Regions from separate parts of the Streptococcus sp. 544 genome, predicted to be linked through region 1. Evidence: riboswitches for the same ligand, from Rfam matches in the RefSeq annotation. Region 1 holds a riboswitch; the other holds the start of a gene.
The links. Region 1 has a riboswitch for thiamine pyrophosphate ahead of HT728_RS02950 (ECF transporter S component). Riboswitches for the same ligand answer to the same signal wherever they lie in the genome.
Positions count from the first base shown of each region.

Region 2: linked by a shared signal. The riboswitch ahead of HT728_RS05835 (thiamine-binding protein) and the one ahead of HT728_RS02950 (ECF transporter S component) in region 1 are both predicted to bind thiamine pyrophosphate.

Region 1 is NZ_VMMU01000006.1:58,838-64,387, forward strand. It holds gene HT728_RS02935 (TenA family protein) at 176-844, shown strand; gene thiM (hydroxyethylthiazole kinase) at 974-1,756, shown strand; gene thiE (thiamine phosphate synthase) at 1,758-2,387, shown strand; TPP riboswitch at 2,597-2,685, shown strand; gene HT728_RS02950 (ECF transporter S component) at 2,948-3,508, shown strand; gene HT728_RS02955 (ABC transporter ATP-binding protein) at 3,509-4,894, shown strand; gene HT728_RS02960 (energy-coupling factor transporter transmembrane component T) at 4,896-5,546, shown strand.
Region 2 is NZ_VMMU01000010.1:65,605-71,154, forward strand. It holds gene HT728_RS05820 (ABC transporter ATP-binding protein) at 1-280, opposite strand, end outside; gene HT728_RS05825 (ABC transporter substrate-binding protein) at 280-1,287, opposite strand; gene HT728_RS05830 (ABC transporter permease) at 1,326-2,084, opposite strand; gene HT728_RS05835 (thiamine-binding protein) at 2,047-2,337, opposite strand; TPP riboswitch at 2,406-2,508, opposite strand; gene cbpD (choline binding-anchored murein hydrolase CbpD) at 2,591-3,937, opposite strand; gene HT728_RS05845 (Veg family protein) at 4,025-4,291, opposite strand; gene dnaB (replicative DNA helicase) at 4,293-5,550, opposite strand, start outside.

The DNA.
Region 1 (5,550 bases):
AATTCTTGATTGTAATTGGAGTTTTTTTGTTTATATAAACTGGATAGGTTTGTTTAGGTAGCTCTCTGCAAATGCCCTCAATGTTCTTTAAAAGGATCAAGTGGAATTAGGATTTTACTTGGTATCTCTTGGTGTTTTATTGATTACTAAGGAGTAAAGAGAGGAAAAAATAAATATGGAAACACAGGTTTATGCATTTGAGCCAGGTTTGACTGTTGGAGAATTATTAAAAAATAGTCAGAAGGATTGGCAGGCTGCAATCAATCATCGTTTTGTCAAGGAACTTTTTGCAGGGACAATTAAGAATAAGGTCTTAAAAGACTACCTAATTCAAGATTATCACTTCTTTGATGCCTTCTTATCCATGCTGGGTGCCTGCGTAGCCCACGCAGACCAGATTGAATCCAAGCTTCGTTTTGCCAAGCAACTAGGCTTTCTTGAAGCAGATGAAGACGGTTATTTCCAAAAGGCTTTCAAAGAGTTAAAAGTATCTGAGAATGATTATCTGGAAGTGACTTTGCACCCTGTAACAAAAGCCTTTCAGGATCTGATGTATTCGGCAGTGACTTCATCAGACTATGCTCATCTTTTGGTCATGCTGGTCATTGCAGAAGGTCTCTATTTAGACTGGGGTTCTAAAGATTTGGCTCTACCTGAAGCCTATATTCATTCGGAATGGATCAATCTCCACAGAGCTCCTTTCTTTGCAGAGTGGGTTCAATTTCTGGTTGACGAACTCAATCGTGTCGGAAAAGGTCGAGAAGATTTGACAGAACTTCAGCAACGCTGGAATCAAGCGGTCGCTTTAGAATTAGCCTTTTTTGATATTGGTTATGACGCCTAGAGAAAGTTTAGGATATTTACAAATTTGATGAGGTAAATCATTCAATGTAAATGAAAAAAATTTCTTAACAAAAGATAGAGATAAATCGAAATCAGTATATCGTATAAAGTGAAAAGGAAGGATTTCAATATGACAAGTTTAAAATTATTAAAAGAAAAAGCACCTTTGGTCATTTGCATAACCAATGATGTAGTAAAAAATTTCACAGCAAATGGATTAGTAGCACTGGGTGCCTCACCAGCTATGAGCGAGTACCCAGCAGACTTAGAAGATCTATTAAAATATGCTGGAGGATTATTGATTAACATTGGGACTTTAACGGATGATAATTGGAAATTATACCAAGCTGCTCTGAAAATTGCCGAGAAATATAATGTCCCAGCAGTTTTAGATCCTGTAGCCTGTGGAGCAGGAGAATATAGAAAAAAAGTAGCAGATGATTTAATCAACAATTACAAACTAGCTGCGATTAGGGGGAATGCTGGAGAGATTGCTTCTTTAGTAGGTATAAATGTGGCATCTAAAGGAGTAGATAGTGCTGGTGTGGATAATATTGATGAGATTGCTCTAGCAGCCAACGCTAAGTTTCATATTCCAATAGTAGTGACTGGAGAAGTTGATGCGATTGCTGTTAATGGAGAAGTGGTAACGATTCATAATGGTAGTGCCATGATGCCAAAAGTTATTGGGACAGGATGCTTATTAGGTGCTGTAATAGCAAGCTTTATCGGACTTGAAAAAGGTCAAGAATTGAAATCATTAGAAACAGCAATGTTGGTTTACAATATCGCTGGAGAAATGGCAGAAAAACGCCCCAATGGGCATCTTCCTGGGACATTTAAAGTTGAATTTATAAATGCCTTATATGAGATTACAGATGAAGATGTAAAGGAATTCAAAAGAGTGAAGTAAAATGTTTCATAAAGAATTATTAAAACTATATTTTATTTGTGGAACGACTACTTGCCAAGGTAAAGATCTATATAGAGTTGTTGAGGAAGCCTTAAAAGGTGGTATAACCTTATTTCAATTTCGTGAAAAAGGGGAGGGAGCCCTGGAAGGTAAAGAAAAAGTCGAATTAGCAATTAAACTACAGGATCTTTGTAAAAAATATAATGTTCCATTTATCGTTAATGATGATATCGATTTGGCAATGAAAATTGACGCTGATGGCGTACATGTAGGTCAAGATGATATTGGTGTTGATGAAATTAGAAAATTGATGCCAGATAAAATAATTGGTCTTTCTATAAAGAACGAGAAAGAATTTCAACAGTCAAAAGTTGAATATGTAGATTATGTTGGTGTTGGTCCTGTATTTGATACCCAGTCAAAAGATGATGCTGGTGGCGCTATAGGTTATGAAGGTCTTAAATTGATGAGAAAACTATTGCCACAAATGCCCTTAGTTGCAATTGGTGGGATACAGACGCAACATATTAAAGACATTATGAAGACCAATGTTGACGGTGTTTCAATCATTTCAGCAATATCGTATGCAAAAAATATAGAAAAAACTGTTCGAGAAATGAGTGAACAATAGGTATCTATCCTTGGATTCTAAGTAAGTGGAAGTTTCCCTTTTCTAAAAAGCTATGTCCAAATTCAGCTCAAATGGCTAATCCATCAAACAAGTCATTTGTTTTTTACAAAAGAAAGATCTGCTATCTTTGTGAGTGCAAGGATGTATTTCCAGTTCAATTTCTTGAATTGTAATAAATCATTTGTTATAATAGTTATATAATTAAATAATAAAGACATTTGGGGTGCTTTAGGCTGAGATGATACCCATTGAACCTGATACAGTTAATACTGGCGAAGGGAAATGTGAAAAGTTTTTTTCGTATGTCGAAAAGAACGGTCTAATCTTGTAAGCTGAACTCTAATTCTCGTTTGTAATTGGAGTTTTTTTGTTTATTAAAAGAGGATAGTCTGGACGTTAATACTCAATGAAAATCAAAGAGCAAACTAGGAAACTGGCCGCAGGCTGTACTTGAGTACGGCAAGGCGACGTTGACGTGGTTTGAATTTGATTTTCGAAGAGTATAAGCCTTTTGGCAGCTCACCTTGAGCACCCCACTTTTCTTTAAAAAGGAGTTTTTTATGTTGAAAAAATGGCAGTTAAAAGATGTTATTTTGCTTGCTTTCTTGTCTATCTTTTTTGGTGGGGTTTTCGTTGGTTCAGGATATGTGTATAATATTCTCAGCCTACTCTTAACACCTCTTGGTTTACAGGCTTTTGCCAATGAAATCCTTTTTGGACTCTGGTGTATGGCTGCGCCCATTGCTGCCATCTTTGTTCCGAGAGTCGGAAGTGCAACGATTGGAGAAGTGCTAGCTGCGCTTGCTGAAGTCCTTTATGGTAGCCAATTCGGGCTAGGTGCCCTTTTGTCTGGCTTGGTTCAAGGTTTGGGAAGTGAACTTGGTTTTATCGTAACCAAGAATCGCTATGAAAGTTGGCTCTCTCTAACTGCCAATAGTATTGGGATTACGCTTGTTAGCTTTGTCTATGAATACATTAAGTTAGGTTACTACGCCTTTTCAGTGCCTTTTGTACTTTCCTTGCTAGTGGTACGTTTTATTTCCGTCTTTTTTTTCTGTACCATCTTGGTTCGTGCCATTGTCAAACTTTATCATCAGTTTGCAGCTGGAGGAAAAGCATAGATGGGTCTGGAATTACGGGAGATTCAGTCCCCAATTTTTTCGGAACCGATTGATTTTACTTTTCATGAGCAAGCTTTTACCTTGTTGGTTGGGAGCAGTGGTTCTGGAAAATCGAGTCTCTTTCAAATGATTGCCCAAGTTAGTTCTCTTCCCTATAGCGGTCAAGTACTGATAAATGGGAGCGAGGTCAGTCAGCTTTCTATCATCGAACGTGTCCAGACGGTTGGTATTCTCTTTCAAAATCCTAATCATCAATTTACCATGGAGAGCTTGTTTGAGGAGCTGATTTTTACCTTGGAGAATATCGGCTATCACCTTCAGGAAATTGATTCAAAAATAGCAGAGGTGGTTCGACAATGTCGCTGTGAGAAGATCTTGCACCGTCCCATCCATCACTTATCAGGTGGAGAAAAGCAAAAGGCTGCCTTGGCTGTTCTCTTTGCTATGAATCCTAGGGTCTATCTCTTGGATGAGCCTTTCGCTTCCATTGACCGCAAGAGTAGGATAGAGATATTGGAGATTCTAAAAGAGTTGGTCTCTGATGGGAAGACAGTTATTTTGTGCGACCATGATTTAACGGACTATGAAGCCTATATTGACCATATGGTGGAGCTAAGAGATGGTCAACTAAGGGAAGTGTTTCAAATCCCTACCTCTGAAATGACACAGGTTGCTTCAAAGGAGGTTGCTTCTAGCCCAGAACTATTCCATATGGACAAAACAACTTGTGAGCTGAATAATCGCCCCCTCTTTTCGATTGCAGATTTCACATTCTACCAAGGAATTTCCTGTATCTTGGGTGATAATGGTGTCGGGAAATCAACCCTCTTTCGCTCCATTCTTCAATTTCAAAAGTATAAGGGGCGCATTACCTGGAAGGGGACAGTTCTGAAAAAGAAAAAGAGTTTGTATCATGACCTGACGGGTGTGGTTCAGGAAGCTGAGAAGCAGTTTATTCGATCCAGTCTGCGAGAGGAACTTCAATTAGATGGACCTGATTCTGAAAGAAATCAGCGTATTCTTCAAGCCTTACGATATTTTGATCTGGAGAAGGAACTTGATAAGAGTCCCTATCAATTAAGTGGTGGTCAGCAAAAGATTCTTCAGCTCTTGACCATCTTGACCAGCAAGGCTTCTGTGATTTTACTAGATGAACCTTTTGCAGGTTTGGATGATAGAGCTTGTCATTATTTTTGTCAGTGGATTGTGGAGGAGAGAAATCAAGGAAGAAGTTTTCTGATCATTAGCCATCGTTTGGATCCCTTGATCTCTGTGGTTGATTATTGGATTGAGATGACTAGTCAGGGTCTCAGTCATGTGAAAGCAGTGACAATTACCAAACCACTCACATCTCAGAGTAGCAATACCCAAGGGGAGGTGAGATAGTATGGTCAAAGTAGCAACCCAGACACCGATTATCAGTCTCTTTTTGCTGATTTTATCCTTGGAAACATCTTTCATTCCTTCGATTGCTCTTAATCTCTCGGTAGTTGCATTTTGTATTCTCTTTATGCTCTATTACCGTAGATTTAAAGTATTGGCTTGGATGATTCTGCTTGCCATTTTGCCATCCTTTGCCAACTACTGGGCAGTTCAGTTACATGGAGATGCTTCGCAGGCAGTCATACTTGGAACGAGGGCCTTTGTTACCGTTTGTATTGGTCTTGTCTTTGTTTCCTCTATTTCCCTAAAAGAGCTTCTTTTATACTTGGCTCAAAAGGGGCTATCACGGTCTTGGGCTTATGCCTTGATTGTGGTATTCAATTCCTTCCCCCTCATTCAGCAAGAAATCAAGTCCCTAAAAGAAGCTTGCCTATTACGTGGTCAAGAACTGCATTTTTGGTCGCCCTTGATTTACAGCAAGGTTCTGATGACAGTCTTTAGGTGGCGCCATCTTTACCTGAGAGCCCTGTCGGCGCATGGATATGACGAACATGCACAGGTGGAGGATCGCTATCGGACTTTTTATATTCCTCAAAGGACACTATTCATCTACCTGCTGTTCTTTTTATTGCTTCAAACCAGTCTATTTTTATAAAGGA
Region 2 (5,550 bases), on a different contig from region 1:
GCAGAATGATATTACCAAGCACCGTCTTGTGCTCCAAGAGCAGATCCTTTTGCAACATATAACTCACGCGCCCCTTGGGATTTTCTTCACCATCAAGGACAATTCTCCCTGACTGAACTTCTAAAATCCCCGCAATTAAGTTGAAAAGCGTAGTCTTACCAACACCACTTGGGCCTAAGATAGAAACCACTTCTCCTGAAGTCACCTGCAGGTTAATGTCCTCTAAAATCCTCTCTTGACCATAGGCATAACTGACGTGTTCTAGTCTAATCTCTGTCATTATTTCACAAATTCGTTGGTGAAGCCTTTGTCTGTCAAGTCTTCTTTAAGGATACCATTTTCTTTATCCCATTTGTAGAAGGCATTCCAGCGAGCTGCATCAAATTGACCCCATTTTTCCTTGTCGCTTGCGTATTCTTTTGACAAGTATTTTTGAGATTCGATGACAAAGTCACGTTTTTCCTTGAGTTCAGGTGCATTTTTGATGAGGATATCAGCTGCTTCTTCTGGATGCTCCATAGCATATTGGTAACCTTTTTTGATAGCTTGGATGACTTTACGAGCTTCTTCTTTATTGTCTTTCAGATAGTCGTTGTTTGCGATGATAACTGGTGAATAGTAGTCAAACTCCTTGACATAGTCTTTCAAATACATGAAGTTAGCATCTACACCTTGAGATTTAGCAAGAATTCCATCCCAACCGTAGTAAATCCAAGCAGCGTCAAAGACACCATTGGCAATCGGTGTGATTGAGTTTGAGTCGTTGTTTGGTACTTTTTCAACTTTTTCAAAGTCCCCACCTTGTGATTCTACCAAGGTTTTCAACATAGCCAGTTCAGTTGGGTCATTCCAAGTTCCGTATTTCTTACCAACCAAGTCTTTTGGACTGCTTACATTGTCAGATTTACGAGAGATGATTCCTGATGTATTGTGTTCAACAATAGCTGCAACGGCAGTAATTCCTGCCCCTTTTTCCAATTTCTTAGCCATGTAGTCTTGGAAATACACTGCAAATGGTGCCTTACCATTGATAACCAAGTCAGAAGAACTTTCTTCTGGTGGCAATTTCAAATCAACATCCACTCCAGCTTCTTTGAAATAACCTTTTTCCTTGGCAACATAAAGCCCTGTGTGATTGGTATTTGGCGTCCAGTCTAGGATAAAGTCAATCTTCTTGAGTTCTGCCTCTTTGTTATCCTTAGAAGTAGTTCCTTGACCACAGGCCACAAGCACAACAGCTACAAGAGCTGTCACAAGCGTTAAAAACACTTTCCATGTTTTCTTCATTTTGATTTCCTCTTTTCTTTTTCAGAAACATTCTTATTCTAAGAACGTTTCCATTTAATAACATATTTCTCGCTGATATCGACCAACTTCATACCCAAAAGGCTGATAATCGATACCAGAATAATAATAGCAAACATGGTATCATACTGAAACAGTTTCTTGGACTGAATCATGTAGACACCTAGTCCTTCAAAGCCTCCCAACCACTCAGATACCACTGTTGTGATAAAGGCGTAGGAGACACTGACCCTCAGACCTGCATAAAAGTAGGGCAGGCTGACTGGAATTTTAAAATGCCACAGGATTTGCCAAGGCTTGGCCCGCATCAGACTAAACAAGGTCAACATATCCTTGTCACAATGCCTAAAACCGTCCAAAATGCTGACGATGATAGGAAAAGTTGTCGTCAAGATAATCAGGACAATCTTGGGCAGAATGCCATAACCTAGCCACAAGACCAAGATAGGAGCTATGGCAATGGTCGGGATAGTCTGAACAACCACCATCATAGGGTAAATCAGGTCATTGAGCCAAGTCAAACTGTCCATGAGTACAGCCATGAGACAGGCAATCAAGACTCCCAAAATTAGACCTAGCAAAGCCACTCTCAAGGTCGCCCAGCTATGGTGCCAGAGAAATTCTCTATCACGCACAAAAGACTGGAGGATCTCAAGAGGAGTTGGCAGGATAAACTTGGGGAGAAGTTTAAGAAAACCTGCTAACTGCCAGATTGACAAGACTCCCAGAAAGCCCAATAGACTAATGTGTCGTCTCAGTATACTTTTCAAGTTTCTCATCAATACTTAAAATCTCTCCTACATTTATTTTGACATTGGCAAAGACATTATCTGCCTCCTGCCCTGCCACTTCCAGCGCTTCTTTGAGAATACGCATGAGCTCATCAAACTCCCCTTCCAAGACCGTTTCAAATGGTGTCACCACCATGGTCACTTCTTGAGCTTGCAGGTAAGCAATGACCTGATCGATAACAGCTATCCGATCAATCCCCTGCGCTAGGGGTAAAACTTGCAAGGCAATGCTTGCTTTCATAAAAACCTCCTCTTCTCGTTTTCCTTTGACAAAAAGAAAAACCTTTACCATATATGGAAAAGGTCAAGAATAGACTAAGTATCGTTCCCTACGCTGGCATTACCCAGATCAGGTGCGGTCGAAGTTTAACACTTCCTCTCAGACTGTACACAGACTCCCATATATTATATAGATATATGATAGCGCAAAATAAGAAAAATGTCAAGGAAACTGCTTACAGAAAAGAGCAGGAAAAATTTCCTACTCCAATTTTCTATACTCGTTCTCCATCACTGTTTACTCTGTAGCCATCCACCGTCGTATTAACAGCTAAGACACCTGAAGAGTAAGAATAATACCACTTACCAGAAACTTGATACCAGCCTGTTTTCATTGCCCCTGAACTATCCAGATAATACCACGAGCCATTTTCCTTTAACCAGCCTATCTGCATTTCACCAGATGATTTCAAATAATACCAGCTAGATCCATCTTTCAACCATCCCGTTGATTTAGACCCATTTGATTTGAAATGATACCAACTACCATTTATTTTCTTCCAACCGACAGTCGATCCATTATTTGAGCTATAATTAGAGCTATTCCCTGATTGGTTCTGATAATTCTGTGAAGAAGTCACACCCTCTAACTGGATATAACGACGACTTCCGTTATAAGCCGTATAACTCAACCACTTGTAGCCGTCTTTTTCGAGAATTTGATCATAATGAACCTTCTCCCCAGGATAATAGTAATCAATCGCAGTTGCGCTAACTAATGGCTGATTTTTGATAGCAGACTTGCTCTTAAAATAATGTGTTCCTCCTGTTGAAGAAAGACTAGAATTACCTAGAGGATTTTTATTCACAGCCTCCAATTGAACATAACGATAGCTTCCGTTATAAGCTGTATAACTCAACCACTTGTAGCCGTCTTTTTCGAGAATTTGATCATAATGAACATTCTCCCCAGGATAATAGTAATCAATCGCAGTTGCGCTAGCTAGTGGCTGATTTTTGATAGCAGACTTAGACTTGAAATAATGTGTTCCTCCTGTTGAAACTGAGGTTTGACTATTCCCAACACTGCCACCAGCCAAATCTTTAAAATGAATAAATCCTGTCATCATATTTGCTTTTATACTTCGTTTATTATAGGCTTCTGTATAACCATAGTTATATTCCTCGATCTCAATCTGATCTCCCATTACATTTGACACCCAGGCAACATGCCCATAAGTTCCTGCAGTAGACCAAGCAATGGAGCCAATCGTCGGTGTATTATCTACACGATAGCCTTCACGACGAGCACGATGCCCCCATTCATTCGCATTTCCATAAGCCCTTGGAATCTCAAAACCATTGACATTACTCAAACGAAAGGCTGCAAAAGAAGTACACTGACGAGAATACATGCGCCACTGATCAATCTCCTGGCTCCCATTTTTATAATGAACAGGATAATCATCCCCACGCGCAATCGATCCATTTCCTCCAGAATAGGCATATACACTATCACTCGCTGCTAACATCAATCCTACTACTAAAAAAGGAACAACCTTTTTAGCTGATTTTCTGAAAGAAAACCTTGTCTCTGTTACTTTAAACGGTAAAATTTTCATTCTTCCTCCTTGAAAATAATATAAATCGAAGATTACCTTCACTTAAACTATTCGGAGAAAAAAGAAAAAGTGAGAAAATTTCTCACTTTAGTCCAGATAATGAATTAGATTTTTTTCTGTAAGGATATCTGAGTAAGTAAAGGATTCAACGTAAACATTAGCCTGTTTATCTCCTTCCACATTCCCAAATTCCACAATAAATAGGGATGGATAAACTTCAATTAACTTACCCAATCTATTTTTTTGACGCTTACGCCCATTTTCCAAGGTCATTTCAATTACATGACCCTCATGTGCCTTGATTTCCTCTTTGATTTTTTTCATCTTAGCTACATCTGTAAATGCATCTGTCATTTTATGCCTCCCTTTTTGAGATACTTGAAAATTTATTGTATTCTTTTTGGAAAATCAATTCCACTGTTCCACGAGCTCCACTACGGTTTTTCTCGATAATAACTTCCACCTTATTATTTGGGATACCGTCCTCTTCTTCACCACCACGCTCATAGTAATCGTCACGATAGAGAAAAGCTACGATATCAGCATCTTGCTCAATAGACCCAGATTCACGAATATCAGACAAGACTGGTCTTTTATCCTGACGTTGTTCTACACCACGAGAAAGCTGACTTAGAGCAATTACTGGAACTTTCAGTTCTTTTGCTAGGATTTTCAACTGACGTGAAATTTCTGAAACTTCTTGTTGGCGGTTTTCTCGCCCAGTTCCCGTGATAAGCTGCAAGTAATCTATCAAAATCAAACCAAGATTACCCGTTTCTTGAGCAAGTTTGCGTGAGCGAGAACGAATTTCCGTGATTCGAATCCCTGGCGTATCATCGATATAGATACTCGCGTTGGCTAGATTCCCTTGAGCAATGGTATACTTTTGCCATTCCTCATCAGTCAATTGCCCCGTACGGATAGAATGGGATTCCACCAAACCTTCTGCCGCCAACATACGATCCACTAGACTTTCCGCACCCATTTCCAGTGAAAAAATAGCAACCGTTTTGTCCAACTTGGTCCCAATATTCTGAGCAATATTCAAGGCAAAGGCTGTCTTACCAACCGCCGGACGAGCTGCTAAGATAATCAACTCCTCCTCATGAAGACCAGTCGTCATATGATCTAAATCACGATAGCCTGTCGCAATACCTGTAATATCAGTCGTTTGCTGCGAGCGAGCTTCCAGATTTCCAAAGTTGATATTCAACACATCTCGAATGTTCTTAAATCCACTTCGATTAGCATTTTCACTGACATCAATCAGGCCTTTTTCTGCCTGAGCAATGATTTCATCAGCTGGTTGCGAAGCCTCGTAAGCTTGATTGACAGACTCTGTCAACTTGGAGATTAATCGCCGTAGCATTGCTTTTTCTGCAACAATCTTAGCATAGTACTCCGCATTAGCAGAAGTTGGCACAGAATTGACAATCTCAACCAAGTAAGACAAGCCACCAATATTCTGTAAATCACCTTGATTATCAAGAATGGTACGAACCGTTGTTGCATCTATAGCATCGCCACGATCGGATAAATCAACCATAGCTTGGAAAATCAAACGATGGGCATACTTAAAAAAGTCCCGAGACTCAATATATTCTCGCACAAAA